One region of the Bacillus sp. WC2503 genome, then DNA from elsewhere that is predicted to be linked to it. Evidence: predicted binding sites of a transcription regulator. Region 1 holds the regulator's gene; the other holds the start of a gene.
The links. The regulator Rex, encoded in region 1, represses fermentation and respiration genes when NADH is low (regulators of the CRP and FNR family bind a similar motif). The targets are predictions, from matches to a motif close to TTGTGAAATATTTCACAA.
Positions count from the first base shown of each region.

Region 2: the regulator Rex is predicted to act here: its motif matches at 1,165-1,182, upstream of hcp (hydroxylamine reductase).

Region 1 is NZ_JBQYMD010000001.1:4,882,951-4,892,023, forward strand. Features, by position in the region: rRNA gene rrf (5S ribosomal RNA) at 44-159, shown strand; tRNA gene ACUN26_RS25355 (tRNA-Met) at 172-248, shown strand; tRNA gene ACUN26_RS25360 (tRNA-Asp) at 251-326, shown strand; gene tsaE (tRNA (adenosine(37)-N6)-threonylcarbamoyltransferase complex ATPase subunit type 1 TsaE) at 501-974, shown strand; gene tsaB (tRNA (adenosine(37)-N6)-threonylcarbamoyltransferase complex dimerization subunit type 1 TsaB) at 955-1,647, shown strand; gene rimI (ribosomal protein S18-alanine N-acetyltransferase) at 1,661-2,104, shown strand; gene tsaD (tRNA (adenosine(37)-N6)-threonylcarbamoyltransferase complex transferase subunit TsaD) at 2,104-3,120, shown strand; gene ACUN26_RS25385 (ABC-F family ATP-binding cassette domain-containing protein) at 3,594-5,528, opposite strand; gene ACUN26_RS25390 (redox-sensing transcriptional repressor Rex) at 5,716-6,345, shown strand; gene ACUN26_RS25395 (YdiK family protein) at 6,375-6,566, opposite strand; gene ACUN26_RS25400 (CPBP family intramembrane glutamic endopeptidase) at 6,563-7,312, opposite strand; gene groES (co-chaperone GroES) at 7,711-7,995, shown strand; gene groL (chaperonin GroEL) at 8,034-9,073, shown strand, end outside.
Region 2 is NZ_JBQYMD010000001.1:2,652,224-2,661,296, reverse strand. Features, by position in the region: gene bla2 (BcII family subclass B1 metallo-beta-lactamase) at 1-505, shown strand, start outside; gene hcp (hydroxylamine reductase) at 1,246-2,532, shown strand; gene ACUN26_RS13600 (PadR family transcriptional regulator) at 3,019-3,339, shown strand; gene ACUN26_RS13595 (DUF1048 domain-containing protein) at 3,415-3,756, shown strand; gene ACUN26_RS13590 (ABC transporter ATP-binding protein) at 4,079-4,840, shown strand; gene ACUN26_RS13585 (ABC transporter permease) at 4,841-5,590, shown strand; gene ACUN26_RS13580 (helix-turn-helix transcriptional regulator) at 5,756-6,718, opposite strand; gene ACUN26_RS13575 (GyrI-like domain-containing protein) at 6,828-7,307, shown strand; gene ACUN26_RS13570 (hypothetical protein) at 8,424-9,073, shown strand, end outside.

The DNA.
Region 1 (9,073 bases):
GTAGCAAATGTTATCTAGTTTTGAAGGAATATGCCTTCAATAGTTTGGTGATGATGGCAGAGAGGTCACACCCGTTCCCATACCGAACACGGAAGTTAAGCTCTCTAGCGCCGATGGTAGTTGGGACCTTGTCCCTGTGAGAGTAGGACGTCGCCAAGCTATTTATATCATCGCGGGGTGGAGCAGCACGGTAGCTCGTCGGGCTCATAACCCGAAGGTCGCAGGTTCAAATCCTGTCCCCGCAACCAATGGTCCCGTGGTGTAGTGGTTAACATGCCTGCCTGTCACGCAGGAGATCGCCGGTTCGACCCCGGTCGGGACCGCCATTTTATATAAAGAAAAGAACGAAACAAGTTGTTTCGTATTTTTTTATTTGTTTTAACAAAAAACTAATAAAGACAGTCAAACTATCCTTAGGACAACTCCTAAGGACTTTTTTATATATTCAAAACCTGTATAATAAAGAGCAGAGAACATTGTGAGTAAAGTAGGTGAAGTCTGTGAGTAAATATGAAGTAACAACAAAATCTTCTGAGGAAACACAAAGATTATCAGAAAAACTAGGTGAACTTGCCCGGGCACAAGATGTAATTATTTTAGAAGGAGATCTTGGAGCTGGTAAAACGACTTTTACAAAAGGGCTAGCAAAAGGTCTTGGCGTGAAAAGAGTTGTAAATAGTCCTACCTTTAACATTATTAAAGAATATAAAGGAAGATTGCCGTTATATCATATGGACGTGTATCGTTTAGCGGAAAGTGAAGAAGACTTAGGTTTTGATGAGTACTTCTATGGTGAAGGAATTACGGTAGTAGAATGGGCTCATTTGATAGAAGCATATTTACCGAATGAAAAGTTACAAATTAGTTTATTCCATGCTGGAGATGACACAAGGAAAATTGTACTCGAGCCAGTTGGAGACCGTTATATTAGATTATGTGAGGAGCTATTACAAGATGAAAGTACTAGCAATTGATACTTCAAATTACGTAATGGGTGTATCCCTTATTGAGGAAGAAAACGTAATTGGGGAAATCATTACAAATTTAACAAAAAACCATTCTGTACGCCTTATGCCAGCTGTAGAGCAACTATTAAAAGAATGTGGTGTAAAACCAAAAGAATTAACTAAAATCGTTGTGGCTGCTGGACCTGGATCATATACAGGAGTTCGCATAGGTGTGACAGCGGCAAAAACATTAGCTTGGTCACTTCAAATACCAATCGTAGGTGTATCAAGTTTAGAAGTAGTAGCTGCAAACGGTGCTAACTTTAGTGGGTTAATTTGTCCTTTATTTGATGGAAGACGTGGACAAATTTATACTGGATTATATACATATGAAGGAGAGCAGTTAACTTCAATAGAAGAAGATCGAATTATTCTTATTGTAGACTGGTTGCAAATGTTAAAAGATAAAGGACAGCCTGTTTTATTTATCGGTAACGATGTTAAATTGCATAAAGAAACAATTATAGAACATTTAGGCAATCAAGCTGTATTTGCTCCTTTCACTAAAAATAACCCAAGACCAAGTGAGTTAGCTTTCTTAGGGTTACAAAAAGAGGAACAAGATGTACATTCATTTGTTCCTAGTTACCTTCGTTTAGCTGAAGCTGAAACAAAGTGGTTAGAAAGTCAAAACAAGTAGGAGCTTGCAGAAGATGGATATGATATTTAGAAAGATGGAACTCGATGATATCGCTCAAATTGTAGCTATTGAAGAAGCATCTTTTTCAACTCCTTGGACTGCAGATGCCTTTCAACGTGAATTAACGATGAATGAACATGCACATTATGTTGTGCTAGAAAAAGATGGCCTTGTAATCGGGTATTGTGGATTGTGGATAATTATTGATGAATCACATATCACAAATATAGCTATTTTGCCAGAATACCGAGGTCAAAAGTTAGGAGATGCCCTATTGAAAGAAGTTATTTCCGTAGCGAAAGAACTAGGGGTAAAAACAATGACGCTTGAAGTACGCGTATCAAATGAAGTAGCAAAGCAGTTATACAAAAAATACGGATTTCAAAATGGTGGAATTCGTAAACGATACTATGCAGACAATCAGGAAGATGGTCTTGTAATGTGGGTGAATATATAATGGAAAAAAATACGATTATACTTGGTATTGAAACAAGCTGCGATGAAACAGCAGTAGCAGTTGTTAAAAATGGAACGGAAATCATTGCGAACGTCGTTGCATCACAAATTGAAAGTCATAAGCGTTTTGGCGGGGTTGTACCAGAGATTGCATCCCGTCACCATGTAGAAGAAATTACAGTTGTGTTAGAAGAAGCTTTAAAAGAAGCGAATATAACTTTCGAGGATATTGATGCAATTGCTGTAACAGAGGGACCCGGTTTAGTAGGAGCACTTTTAATAGGAGTAAATGCAGCGAAGGCGGTAGCCTTTGCACATGATATTCCTCTAGTTGGTGTTCATCATATTGCTGGCCATATTTATGCGAATCGTTTAGTAAAAGAAGTTCAATTCCCACTACTATCACTTGTTGTATCGGGTGGACATACAGAACTTGTTTATATGAAAGAACATGGTTCATTTGAAGTGATTGGTGAAACGCGAGATGATGCAGCAGGAGAAGCATATGATAAAGTAGCTCGTACGCTATCTATGCCGTATCCAGGTGGTCCTCATATTGATCGCCTTGCGCATGAAGGGAAGCCAACAATTGATTTGCCTCGTGCATGGCTAGAACCCGATTCGTATGATTTCAGCTTTAGTGGATTGAAATCAGCAGTTATCAACACTGTGCATAACGCAAAACAACGTGGTATAGAAATTGCACCGGAAGATTTAGCAGCAAGCTTTCAAGAGAGTGTAATTGATGTACTTGTAACGAAAGCATCTCGTGCAGCAGAAGCGTATAATGTAAAGCAATTGCTTCTTGCTGGTGGAGTAGCTGCTAATAAAGGGCTTCGTGCACGTCTAGAAGAAGAGTTTGCACGAAAAGAAGATATAGAGCTAATTATCCCGCCGTTATCTTTATGCACAGACAATGCAGCAATGATTGCAGCTGCAGGTACAATTGCATACGAACAAGGAAAACGTGCGACATTAGCTTTAAATGCAAACCCAGGCTTAGATATTGAAGCATAGTTATACACAAAATTAACCACAGCTTGTGGATAAAACCCATATTATCTGTTGATAATGTGGGTTTTATTGTGTATATAAACTGTTAATAACTTTTTTGTTAAATGTGGATAATGTGGAAAAGTTATTTTGATGTTTATTTTATAAAGGTGGATATGTGTATAACCTTGTGGATAAAACGGATGAAGTCTGACCTTTAAATGAATTCTTTTTCGGGAAATAAAAACGAGAAGATATCCTAAAAAACTTTTGAAAAATCCTCCTCTTATCATATTGGTTGCTGCAATTGTCAATCTTTGTCGGGAAAACGATGTTTCTTGTCGAATTGTTTATATATTTTAAGTTAAGGTATGTGCATTCAAAAAATCGTCGATATAATTTCATGTACTACGAAACTGATTCTAAAGGGAAATAAAAAGGATGTCATCTAGTCAAAAATCCTCGACTGATGAGACATCCTTTTTGTTTAAATTAGCTTATATATGCAGTTCTTCCCATTCTGCCATACAGGCTTCAAGTTGTTCTTGTAATGTTTGTTTTTTCGTTGTAATCTCACTAGCCTTTTCATAATCTGCATATATTTCTGGTAAGCAAAGCTGATCCTCTAACGTAGCAATTTCTTCTTCTAAGCTTACGATGTTTTGTTCTAGTTCTTCGATTTTTCGAGTGCGTTGACGTTCTAATTGTTTACGCTCTTTTTCTTCGAGATAATTTAATTTTTCTTGAGCTACGGTTTTTTGAACAGGTGCCTGATTTTCTTGCTGTTCTTGTTGTTCAAATGCTACGCGTTCAATCATTTCATTTTTCTTCTCCACATAGTAATCGTAATCACCTAAATACTCTTGCGCACCTTCTGTTGATAATTCGACAACTGTAGTCGTTACGCGATTAATGAAGTAGCGGTCATGTGAAACGAATAGAAGAGTTCCTGGATAATCAATTAAAGCATTCTCCAAAATTTCTTTACTATTTAAATCAAGATGGTTCGTTGGCTCATCGAGAATTAATAAATTGGATTTTTGCATCATAAGTTTTGCGAGAGCTAATCGGGCCTTTTGTCCACCACTAAGAGAAGATACTGGTTTTAGTACATCATCCCCTGTGAATAAAAAATTACCTAATATAGTGCGAATTTCTTTTTCGGGTTGAAGCGGATATTCATCCCATAGTTCATTTAAAACGCGCTTAGAAGATGTTAAGTTAGCTTGCTCTTGATCATAATAACCAACAGATACATTTGATCCGAAAGCAACATCTCCATGTAATAGCTGTAACTTATTCACAATGGATTTTAATAATGTGGATTTTCCAATTCCATTCGGTCCAACTAAGGCAACACTATCTCCCCGAGTTAAGCGCATATTTACATGTTCAATAATAGGATCCTCATCATAACCGATGGTTGCATCTTTTACTTGTAAAACATCATTTCCACTTTGTTTTTCAATATCGAAGTGGAATGAGGCTGATTTAGAGTCACCTAATGGTCTGGTTAATAATTCCATTCTATCTAATTGTTTACGACGGCTTTGTGCACGTTTTGTCGTAGATGCACGTGCTATATTTTTTTGAACGAAGTCCTCAAGTTTAGCGATTTCATCTTGTTGCTTTTCGTAACGCTTCATTTCTTGTTCGTATAGGGCTGATTTTAAGTCTAAATATTTACTGTAGTTACCAACAAATCGTCTGCTTTCTTTATTCGAAATTTCATATACTTGTGTAACAAGCTTATCTAAGAAATAACGGTCATGAGAAACGATTAAAATTGCGCCAGGATAACCTTGTAAGTATTGCTCAAGCCACGTTAATGTTTCGATGTCTAAATGGTTTGTAGGCTCGTCTAAAATAAGTAAGTCTGGTTTCGTTAATAATAATTTCCCAAGAGCTAATCTCGTTTTTTGTCCGCCACTTAACGTAGAAATTGTCGTCTGATGCGTTTCAACAGGGAAACCAAGACCGCTTAAAATGGAGCGAATATCTGCTTCGTACTGATAGCCGCCTTGATCTTTATAATCTAATTGCAATTGGTCATAATCAGCTAATAATTTTTCATATGTAGCGGCATTTGAAAAGTTTTCTTCTTTTCCCATTTCTTGCTCTAGCCTTCGAAGTTTTGTCTCCATTTGCTGTAGGTGTGTAAAGACGGTTAGCATTTCATCCCAAATTGTTAATGATGTTTCTAATCCAGTATTTTGAGCTAAGTACCCAATTGAGACATCTTTCGGTTTTATAATTTCGCCGCCATCATGAGATAATTCACCGGCGATAATTTTTAATAATGTAGATTTTCCGGCTCCATTTCGTCCAACTAAAGCGATACGATCTTTCGTTTGCACTTCCAATTTTATGTTTGCAAGAATCGTTTCGGCACCGTATAATTTTGAAAGCCCGTTTACTTGTAATAAAATCAATGTTTTCACCTCAAATAATTTCTTAACTTTGCCATGTTTATATTTCTCAATCATACTAAAAATAGTGTATAGTTTAAAATAAAGAGAGAATACTTCTTCTCTTTATTATACAAGGAAATTCATAAGTACTAAACTTCTGTATTCGATTCAAGTATATGAATAAAGATAGGAAGAGAGGAGAGGTTATATGGATCAGCAGAAAATTCCGCAAGCCACTGCTAAACGATTGCCTCTATACTATCGATTTATCCAAAACTTATCTCTTTCTGGTAAGCAACGTGTTTCATCAGCCGAATTGAGTGAAGCGGTAAAGGTTGATTCCGCAACTATTCGAAGAGATTTCTCATACTTTGGAGCATTAGGGAAAAAGGGATATGGATATAACGTAAATTATTTATTATCATTTTTCCGTGAAACACTCGATCAAGATGATATAACACGTGTAGCGCTTATTGGAGTAGGTAATTTAGGGACCGCTTTCTTACATTATAATTTCACGAAAAACAATAATACAAAAATTGAAATGGCATTTGATGTTAGTGAAGAGAAAGTTGGAACAGAAATCGGGGGTATTCCTGTATATCATTTAGATGAATTAGAAGAAAGGTTATCAAATGATATACAAGTGGCAATATTAACAGTACCCGCTACAGTAGCGCAATCTGTAGCCGATAGATTGGCAGAAACAAACGTGCACGGTATTTTAAACTTCACACCAGCACGCTTAAATGTGTCAGAGAATATAAGAATTCATCATATTGATTTAGCTGTAGAGCTACAAACGCTTGTTTACTTTTTAAAGAATTATCCACAATAAAACGCAGAGGAGGTGACCTCTGCGTTTTATTATTGTTTTTTCTTTGTGAATTTCACTAATATAAGGCGAAGTGCCAAATTAAAATCAATTGTTGCCATAACTGCAAATAGTATTGTCCACATATTCCAGATTGTATCTGTCACGTTCGTAATGGCGAAACGTGTAAAGATACATCCGAGAAGGAAATACAATGCAGCCATGAACAATGGTGAGTTTCTCATACAAAAAATCCTCCGATAAAGCCTTGCATTTTTTCAGCTTCTTTAATCATTTCTTGAATTTGTTCATTGCTCATGAAAATCTGTCCAATGGCAACTAATGTATTCATTGCTACATGGGCTGCTATAGGAACGATAATGCGTTTCGTTTTTACATATAAGAAGGCGAATACGAGCCCCATAGAAGTGTATACCAATAGGTGAGTAAAATCAAAATGAATCGCTGCGAATACGAGTGAACTAATAATAGCAGCAACGAAGAAATTAAATCTCTTATAAAGTGTACCAAATAAAATTTTTCTAAATACGATTTCTTCTAAAATAGGTCCGATTATAGATATAACAATAAGGAACCAAGGTGTCGTTCTTGCGATGTCCATAAGTCGGTCTGTATTCTCAGATCCAGGTGTAATCCCTAATAGATACATTTCAATCATACCTGCAATACTTTGTGAGATGATTGCTAAGAAGAACCCGATAAAAATCCACCCGATTGTAGCTGGAACAGAAGAGCGCATTGCATCTAAATGCCTGTCACGAATATCTGTTCTAAGTAACCAAATTACAACGCATAGTGCAATGAAAAAGCTAATAATAGACCAATGTCCGGTTATTAGTTGAAACTTTTCCTCGTTGGTAAATCCTCTATTATCGTATAGTCCGGTTTTCAGAAGAAGTGGTAATCCGGCAATACCCGACAATTGCATTAAAATGTATGTAACGATAATCCACCAATATTGTTTCTTCAAATGGTTTAACCATCCTTTCTAACTCTAGTGTATGAGATAAGGCAGGATAACATGTAATATGCTACCTACGATATAAACTTTCATTCGAATTATGTTTTTTTTGTAAATCTGCATTGGAAATTAAAATAGAAGACAGGAAAAAGTTGTGTGTGTAGCGAAAACAACTTAGGGTGTCTTTCATATTGTAACATACGAGTAGTGGAAACAACGATTCATATAGTAAAGGTAGTAGAAGAAGGATTTTATATAGAAGAGTATATATAGTAATTTGCGAAAAAATTATGATTTTTTTACTTGCAAAAGAAATTGAGATTATTTATTATTATAAGTGTGTTAGCACTCGGGTGACTCGAGTGCTAATAAAAAATTTACATAACACAATGAGGAGGTTATTGTTCATGCTAAAGCCATTAGGTGATCGCGTTGTAATTGAGCTTGTTCAAGCAGAAGAAAAAACAGCAAGTGGTATTGTATTACCAGACACTGCAAAAGAAAAACCACAAGAGGGTAAAGTTATTGCAGTAGGTACTGGTCGAGTGCTTGAAAATGGTGAGCGTGTTGCTTTAGAGGTAGCAGCAGGTGATCTTATCATCTTCTCAAAATATGCAGGTACTGAAGTAAAATACGAAGGTACAGACTACTTGATTTTACGTGAAAGTGACATTTTAGCAGTTATCGGTTAATTATATAAATCTTAAAAATTCCAAGGGGGTCAATTATTATGGCAAAAGATATTAAATTTAGTGAAGAAGCACGTCGTTCGATGCTTCGCGGTGTCGACACTCTTGCAAACGCAGTAAAAGTAACGCTTGGACCAAAAGGTCGTAACGTTGTACTTGAGAAAAAATTCGGTTCACCACTTATTACAAATGATGGTGTAACAATCGCAAAAGAAATCGAATTAGAAGATGCATTCGAAAACATGGGTGCAAAATTAGTAGCAGAAGTTGCTAGCAAAACAAACGATGTAGCTGGTGACGGAACGACAACTGCAACTGTATTAGCGCAAGCTATGATTCGTGAAGGTCTTAAAAACGTAACAGCTGGTGCAAACCCAATGGGTCTTCGTAAAGGTATCGAAAAAGCTGTTACTGCTGCAATTGAAGAATTAAAAGCGATTTCTAAACCAATTGAAGGTAAATCTTCTATCGCACAAGTAGCTGCTATTTCTGCGGCTGACGAAGAAGTAGGTCAATTAATCGCTGAAGCAATGGAGCGCGTTGGTAACGACGGCGTTATTACTTTAGAAGAATCTAAAGGATTCACAACGGAATTAGACGTAGTAGAAGGTATGCAATTTGATCGTGGATATGCATCTCCTTACATGATTACTGATTCTGACAAAATGGAAGCTGTTCTTGATAACCCATATATCTTAATTACTGACAAAAAGATTTCTAACATCCAAGAAATCTTACCAGTATTAGAGCAAGTGGTACAACAAGGTAAACCACTTCTTATCATTGCTGAAGATGTAGAAGGCGAAGCTTTAGCTACATTAGTAGTGAACAAACTTCGTGGTACATTCAATGTAGTGGCTGTTAAAGCTCCTGGATTTGGTGACCGTCGTAAAGCAATGCTAGAAGATATCGCAATCTTAACTGGTGGCGAAGTAATCACTGAAGAATTAGGACGTGACTTAAAATCTGCTACAGTTGAATCTTTAGGACGCGCTGGTAAAATCGTTGTAACGAAAGAAAACACAACTGTAGTTGAAGGTATTGGAAACACACAACAAATCGAAGCTCGCATCGGTCAAAT
Region 2 (9,073 bases), 2.2 Mb from region 1:
TGACAAATTAACGAAGGAATTGATCGAGATGGTAGAAAAGAAATTTAAGAAGCGGGTAACGGATGTCATTATTACACATGCGCACGCTGATCGAATTGGCGGAATAACAACGTTGAAAGAAAGAGGCATTAAAGCACATAGTACAGCATTAACTGCGGAACTAGCAAAGAAAAGTGGATATGAAGAGCCACTTGGAGATTTACAAACAATTACGAGTTTGAAGTTTGGCAATACAAAAGTAGAAACGTTCTATCCAGGGAAAGGACATACAGAAGATAATATTGTTGTTTGGTTGCCACAATATCAAATTTTAGCTGGAGGCTGTTTAGTAAAATCTGCGGAAGCAAAAGATTTAGGAAATGTGGCGGATGCGTACGTAAATGAATGGTCTGTATCGATTGGAAATGTATTGAAACGATATAAAAATATGAATTCTGTCGTACCTGGTCATGGTGATGTAGGGGACAAAGGGTTACTTTTACATACATTGGATTTACTAAAATAAGACATTGTTAGAAGAAAGAGAGGAGAAATAATTTTCTCCTCTCTTTCTTCTAACTATATTTAAATGCTGAATTTGTCGATTATGCCAGCATATATTACTGAGATTTTAATTCCAAGTATACAAATACTAGTACCGTCATAATTGCAATAACAACGTAAGTAGCATCAAGCATTATAAGTGTTTTTAAAGTTTCAGTCATCCTAATTCACCCCTGCTATAAAAATATAACATGATCTTTTTATCAATCAGATAAGAGATCACAAAGATACAATATACATGAAATTTCTTAAGTAGGTTCTATTTAAATATATCATATAAATAATGTAAATAATGTTAAGATAGTGTAAATGTATTGTAAATAAAAAGGTTTACAATAAAGACTTTAATAAAAAATGACAGTTCCTTAAAATTAAAAATACGCTCTTCTTTCTATTGAATGATAGAAAGAAGAGCGTATTTTTATATCTATTTTCATATGTGATGAATTGCAACTATTTGTACAAGGGATTCAAAAATTTTTTTCGTTGTATATATTTCTCCAAATTAATTATTTAGCTATTTAAAAGTATCGAAAGATGTGGACACACTAATGTATATTTTTTAGTGTCAATAAAAATATTATGTCAACAATATGAACTGTCACAAATCTTTATATATTATTGTGATTGATATCACATCACTTTTTTTCAATGGGTATTATGCTTAAGGTGTAATGAATGATTGGGAGAGGGTGGGATGATATGTTTTGTTATCAATGTGAACAAACGCCAACAGGCGGATGTAAAGTAATGGGTGTTTGTGGAAAGAATGAAACGATTGCTAGTTTACAAGACACGATTGTGTTTGGGCTAAAAGGAATTGCGGCTTATCGTACTCATGCTGCTCAGCTAGGGTATACGGATGCATTTGTAGATGCTACAACACAAGAAGCTTTATATATGACATTAACAAATTCTAATTTTAACGAACAAGAGCATATTGATATGGCTATGAAAGTTGGGAAATCAGCTTTACGGGTGATGGAGTTATTGGATGAGGCACATACGAATCATTTTGGTGTGCCAGAGCCTGTACAAATTACACAAAATCGTGTAGAAGGTAAAGCAATTGTAGTTACGGGTCATAATTTATTTGCATTAGAAGAACTATTAAAGCAAACAGAAGGAAAAGACATTAATATTTATACGCATTCTGAAATGCTACCAGCACACGGATACCCGCAGCTGAAAAAATATAAACATTTAAAAGGAAACATCGGTAAGGCATGGTATGATCAAAGACGCCTTTTTGAAAAATTTACTGGTGCCATATTAGCTACAACGAACTGTGTTATGCCAATTAAAGGCTCGTACTCTGATCGATTCTTTTCATATGACATTGCAGGTTTAGAGGGTATACAAAAAATTGAAAATGATGATTTTACACCATTAATTCAAAAAACGCTAGAACTTCCAGAAGTACATATGGAGTCGGATGAACAGTTAGTTACAGGGTTTCATCATAATACAGTATTATCATTAGCTCCAGAAATTATTGATGCAGTAAAAGAAGGGAAAATAAAGCGTTTCTTTGTTATCGCCGGTTGTGATGCACCGGGAAAAGGCGGAGAATATTATCGTGAATTAGCAACGTCACTTCCGCCAGAAACGGTTATTTTAACAACTTCTTGTGGGAAATTCCGCTTTAATGATGTGGATTACGGTGTTGTACCTGGCACGGAAATTCCGCGTTACATTGACTTAGGACAATGTAACAACTCCATTTCTACAGTGAAAATAGCGGCTGCTTTAGCAGATGCTTTTCAATGTGAAGTGAACGAATTGCCAGTAAGTATTGTCCTATCATGGTTTGAACAAAAAGCAGTTGCCATTTTGCTCGGGCTATTTAGTCTTGGAATTCAAGATATTCGCATCGGTCCAAAGGCTCCTGAATTTATTTCACCTGGCGTACTTGATGTATTACAAGAAACATTCGGTTTAAAACTGATTACAAATGCAGCAGAAGATATGGCTATGATGTTATCGTAATAAAAAATGATCTGTCTTATTAATAAGAAGAGCTAGCCATATTCATTAACTTTGGTATAGTATAGCGCCCCAAAATAAAAATGTAGAATTTTTGTTTTGGGGTATTTTCTTTTCTTAGTGGGATAGGTATGGGGCAAAATAAAAAAAGAAAATAGGCTGTATCGAATAGGTAATAGTTGATTTTAGAAAAAATATAAAAATCGAGTTGACATTCATCGCTACTTAGTCATACAATGTACTTGTGATAAGCAATACTGAGTAGTGTTGTTTCTCAAAATATTTGCAGTAGACAATAGGTAATAGCGGATTTTAGAAAAAATTTGAAAATCAGTTGACATCTATCACTACTTAGTCATACAATGTAGATGTAATAAGTGATACTGAATAGTATGAATTCAAAAAAACTACTCAGTAAAAAATTCGCCTTAGTACTCTGTAATACTGAATATAAGTCAGACAGAATAGGGGGTAAAGGAGGATCAGGACATGGAAAATTTAACTGAAATGCTGAAAGGTTCACTGGAAGGGTGTGTACTGGAAATCATTAGTCGCCGTGAAACGTATGGCTATGAGATTACCCGCCACCTGAATGATCTTGGGTTTACCGAAGTTGTGGAAGGTACGGTGTATACCATCCTCGTACGATTAGAGAAGAAAAAGCTTGTGAATATTGAAAAGAAACCATCAGATATGGGACCGCCTCGTAAGTTTTATTCATTAAATGAAGAAGGCCGCCAGGAGCTTGAATTGTTTTGGAAAAAATGGGATTTTGTATCGTCAAAAATTAACGTCTTGAAGTCAAAATAGGTTCATAAGATAAAATGTTCCGGCCGATACTTTGGGAATTTCTTGCTCGGTTTTATAAAAAAGGAGGAAAATAAGATGTTAGAAATGTTTAAAAAGTTAATTGGTGATAAAAAAGAGTACAAAATGATGATGGCACGAGTTGAGGCTCTGCCAGAGGACTACCAATTTGTATTTAAGAAAATTCAAAACTACATGTGGAATTTCTCAGCGGGTAACGGGATGGATATGTTACACATACAGTATGAATTAATCGATTTGTTCGAAGCGGGTGCAGCGGAAGGAAGACAAGTGCTTGACATTACTGGGGATGACGTGGCATCCTTTGCTGACGAACTAGTGGCAAACGCTAAAACTTACGTCTCCAAGTATCGTGAAGATTTGAATGAAAGTATTATGACAAAATTGAGAAAAAAATAAATGGAATAAGTAATACCGACTGATTAGCTGGTTACACATATGAATTGCCACCATAGCTATTCAGTTATATTTTTAACTCAGTACTAAGTAATACAGAATATCAGTGATACTAAATAGGTAGAGGTAAATAAATTATCTTCGCAAAACATTTTTATCCCGCATTAACGGGCAGTAAGACCCCCACCTCAAAATTCAGCGTAAGCAAAGAAGTTAGGTCGGGGATCAATTGCCCGTAAAAGCCCGATTGATTCAACTAATAATCAGTGGGGGATGAACAAAACCCCCACTGATTAAAGTTTCACTTTATAGGGAGGAAAAAAGTATGAGTAATGCAGCGATTTCTATAAAAGGCTTGAAAAAATCCTTTAAAGACAAGGAAGTTTTAAAAGGGGTAGATTTTGAGGTGCAGCGTGGAGAAATTTTCGCGCTGCTAGGCTCAAATGGAGCGGGAAAGACAACAACGGTCAACATCCTTTCGACGCTAATGAAGCAAGATGGCGGTGAAGTAAGCATTTGCGGATTTGATGTACAGCGTCAACCAGATCATGTTCGTCAAAGTATCAGTTTGACAGGGCAGTTCGCAGCTTTAGACGGTATGCTTACTGGGAGGGAAAACTTGATAATGATCGCCAAGTTACGTGGTGTTTCCAATCCCGCTCAAGTTGCTGACAATCTACTTGCAAGATTTAGCCTGACTGATGCGGCAAACCAAAGGGCAGATCAGTATTCAGGCGGAATGAAGCGCCGGCTTGATATCGCGATGAGTTTGATTGGAGCGCCAGCAATTATTTTTCTTGACGAACCAACGACTGGACTTGATCCTGAAGCGCGAATCGAAGTGTGGGATACAGTTAAGGAACTTGCCAGTAGCGGTACAACTATTTTGCTTACGACTCAGTACTTGGAGGAAGCAGAACAACTGGCAGACCGTATCGCTATTTTGCATGGCGGAAAAATTATTACGACAGGTACTCTTGCTGAACTAAAAGAGATGTTCCCACCGGCAAAAGTGGAGTATATCGAAAAGCAACCGACATTGGAAGAAATCTTCCTTGCGATTATCGGTAAAAAGGAGGAGATGTAAATGAAAAGTAAAACTGGTGTATTACTAGGTCGTTTAATGCGTAACATTATGCGCAGTCCGGATACAATTATTACGGTAGCGATTACACCGATTATGATGATGCTATTATTTGTCTACGTGTTTGGCGGCGCAATAAAAACAGGAACGGAAAATTACGTCAATTATTTATTGCCGGGAATTTTGCTAATGGCTATCGCATCCGGTGTAGCTTACACTTCCGTGCGACTATTTACGGATGTAAAGAGTGGGCTGATGGCACGTTTCATTACGATGCCTATTAAGCGCTCATCTATATTGTGGGCCCACGTTTTAACCTCTCTTGTTGCTAATGTACTTACTATCGTGGTGGTTATTCTTGTTGCACTCTTAATGGGCTTTCGTTCCAGCGCTAATATTCTAGATTGGCTTGCAGTAGCTGGGATACTAGGGATGTTTACGTTGGCGCTAACATGGCTAGCTATCATTCCAGGATTGAAAGCGAAGTCTATGGAAGGGGCGACTGCTTACTCGTACCCGCTAGTTTTTCTTCCATTTATTAGTTCGGCCTTTGTCCCTACCGAAACGATGCCAAAAATTGTTCGCGCGTTCGCTGAGAACCAGCCTGTGACTTCAATTGTGAATGCGATTCGTGCTCTATTATATGAAGGAACTGTTGGAAACGATATTTGGATTGCCCTCGCTTGGTGCGTCGGAATCATGGTTATTGCTTACTTCTTTGCTAGTAAAGCATTTAAACGTCAGTTAGGGTAAGAAACGAGATAAACGAAACCTTCAGGAATAATATATACGTTTAGAAAAGCACGGGAGATTTTCCGTGCTTTTATTATTTTTCATGCTCTCATTGTAGTAAATGAAATGGTATTTAAAAATAGGATGATTGTCCAGTGATAAAGCTTAATATTTGAGGCTCACTGCTTATGGAATATATAAGCACACTCGTTTTTGTAAATCTGCTAATACTTCATCGGGTATTTCCCTGATTTTAATATCCTTCCCTAGGAAAAGTAGCCAATTTGTTATTTCCGTCACTTCATCGGGATTGTTAACATTGATAAAAGTTTTTAAAATGGCTGTAGACTGGTAAGGATTTGTATAAGATATTGATCCTTTTAAAGGATGGTATTTTTTGAACTGGGCAATCGCTTTTGGTCCAAGTTCAAGTACCAAGTTGATTATTTCGTCCTTCTTACTTAGTTTTTCTAAAATCTTTTTCTTATTTAGCCTTTTTTTCGTCGTGTATGGTTCGATATTGGTGAGGTCATCGACAGGAAACATTATCTTCTTTTCTTCTTTTAAGTCAAACCCTTCAATGATCCAATGGCTTTTTTCTTGATAAAGGTGTAGTAGATAAATTGGATAAGATTTGATTTCCTTTTCTTCTTTGATGGTAATCAATAAATGGTTATCCAAAAGAAGGAGTTGAATGAGTTTTTCTAACATAGGATGGGGGAGGTCAGAAAGCTCAAGTAGATCGGGATTATGAGGGTTAGTCCCTTCAAACAGCAAGAGTTGATTTAAAAGAACAAGGTCATCTTGCTGGGTTTCTGAAATGAGTCCTAGTAGTTTTTCTGCTAATGACTGACGACTTTTTAGATAGGGAAGTTGTTGATTCCTCGTAGCCATAAAGGCAATAAAAAGAGCTTTCACTTCATTATCAGTAAAGCGAACAACGGGCAGGATAGAGTTATGCATAACAAAATATCCTCCGGTCCTTCCAACTTCAGCGACAAGTGGCATCCCCATAGCTTCAATTTCTCTAATGTCTCTAATAGCTGTCGATCGTGAGATGTTAAATTCTCGTATGATTTCAGAAATTGTAAAGTGGGAGCGGTTGTTGATATACCGCATAATTGTATTAATCCGTTCGACTTTTTTCATTTTGGTCTCCTAAACAGTATCATTTTTTGACATGGTTTAAAGGTATTATAAACGTATCAGATGAAAAGATAAATCGTTTGATTAATAAAAAAAGAGGCAGGTTTTGTATATGAAAAATTATACTATAGAAGAAAAAGATAGCTTTATCGTGTTAGGTATTGGAACTGAAATTAAGAGTGAATACACAGACTTTGCTGGAATAAATAAAGAAAAGGAAGACTTTTGGTCGGCTGTTAAAGAAGATGGAAGGCTGGACACTTTAAAAGCTTTAGCTACAAATGAATACATTTTTTCCGTGAGCGAAGCGGTGAATAACAAAATGATGTATTATGCGGGTGTCATGACAGAAGCACAAATAGAAGAAGAATCTAGAGTGATTCAGTTTCCTAAGGGGGAATATGTAGTAGTGAAAGGTGAAGGTAAGACGGCTGAAGAGCTAAGTAATAAGCTTACTGGCATCGCCTTCGGTCAAGCTTTACCAGAAGCAAAGGATTTTGCCTATGTTGGTGGACCGAATACAACGGTTGAGATGGGGCAGAGAAATGGCTTATTATTTGGTGAAATGTGGATTCCGGTTGTTAGGAAGTAAAGTGATAAAAGGTGCGAATATGGAAAGTAGAGGCTAACGATCTTGTATTGTTGGCCTTTTTTCTGTGAACATAATATTTATAGTCAGCTACACACTATATTCTGATAAAAGGGAATTACTGTAAGATTGTGTTGGGTGAACAAAAAAGCTAGGAGTTCTTCTAGCATAAGGGTACAACTTAAAGTCGTAAAAGATAAAATAAATTAACGTTGTAATTAAACTTTAAATGTTAATTACTGTAGCAGTTAAATTACTTTCATTAATAGTGTTAGTTGATGTACCAATTCCCGAGGCATTCAGATTTAGACTGTATATATAAGTGCCGGGGGAGGGGTATCTATCCAGACTACTGAAACATTGTGTGTTCAATTAGTTGAAACATTCGCTGGTTTTTGAATATTATCTTGAGATTCTGACTGAACCGTAATAATAAAGGCATCTCTTTTCAGAATAAGAATTGAAGATACACTAAATTCTGTGAGAGGAATTAGAGAAGTATAATTAGTTCGGAAAACCCCTTCTAACTTTACTATTTCATTAACGCCTACACTAATAGCTGGTAATACGAGGGTAGTTGGGCTAGTTGCAGTATTATCACTTTGGTTAAATGTCAGTGAAATAATGCCAGGCGGCCCAGTATCGCCCTTTAGGGCACTATTTTGGGCACTAAATCAGGTGCCTTTTTACATTGGAATCGATGATACGATATTCCTACAGTTACTCGTTCTTTGAAAAGAGCATAACGTGGGGATAACGTATCTATGCGCTCATAATCAATGATCATAGCCGCTTTATCAAAATGTTACTGGAGAACTGGCATGGGTGGTAAGAATCCGCAATAAGGACTAAAAGACCAATTACATTTAAATATTTAGCCACGGTGCGTGAGTGTCGTGGCTTTTGTGTTTCTTATTGAGTTTAGTGTTTTCTATACTAGATTCATAAGTGATATAAAGGAATTTATAAAAAAGGTTACTTCTCATTAACTTTAGATACAAGGATAGTGTAATAGTGAAGATTTTGCTATTCATTTTTTGAATATTACTTTAAAATTTAGATAAAAAGATAGTATTACTTTTGATTAATTTTAAATGTCGAAATTGAGGGTGAATGCTAGTGTCTAAATTTACACAACAGGACCAAGAGGATTTTAAAAAAAATCTGCTTTATAAAAAAGATAAGAAATTTGTTGAATTTATCGTGGATAGTTATGTACATACCAAGGAGTTTTCTAATGATACTGATAGTTTATCTAATAAGGATAAATTAATGGAGTTAGAAAAAAATGATTTAAAGTATGTGAAAGCAAGAATAGAAAGTTTATCTGAGTACCATGATCCACTTAAAATGGATTCAATGATTCTACCAGCTGTTACGGTTTTATTTTCTGTACTTGCGACTGGATTTTTCGTTAATGCAAAGATGATTAATGGATCCACTAATTCTATGCAGATTAGTGGATTTACCGTAACAGGTTTCTGGATTTTTACAATCATAACTTTTATTCTTTTCGTATTGAGACCTGGTAAAAAGAAGCATAGTAAGATTATTTTCTTTAGTAAACTGGTTGACATATGTATTGAAGAGAAAGAACAGAAAAAAGAGCAAGAAGAAAAGAGAAGAGAGCAGAAAGAGAAAGAACAGGAAGAGCAGGAAAAGAGAAGAGAGCAGAGAGAAAAAGAAGAGAAAGAAAAGCAGCGAAAAGAGAGTGATTATAAGCTAGTACGTTTATACCTTGAAAAACTAGTTATGCAAGAAGAAATGAA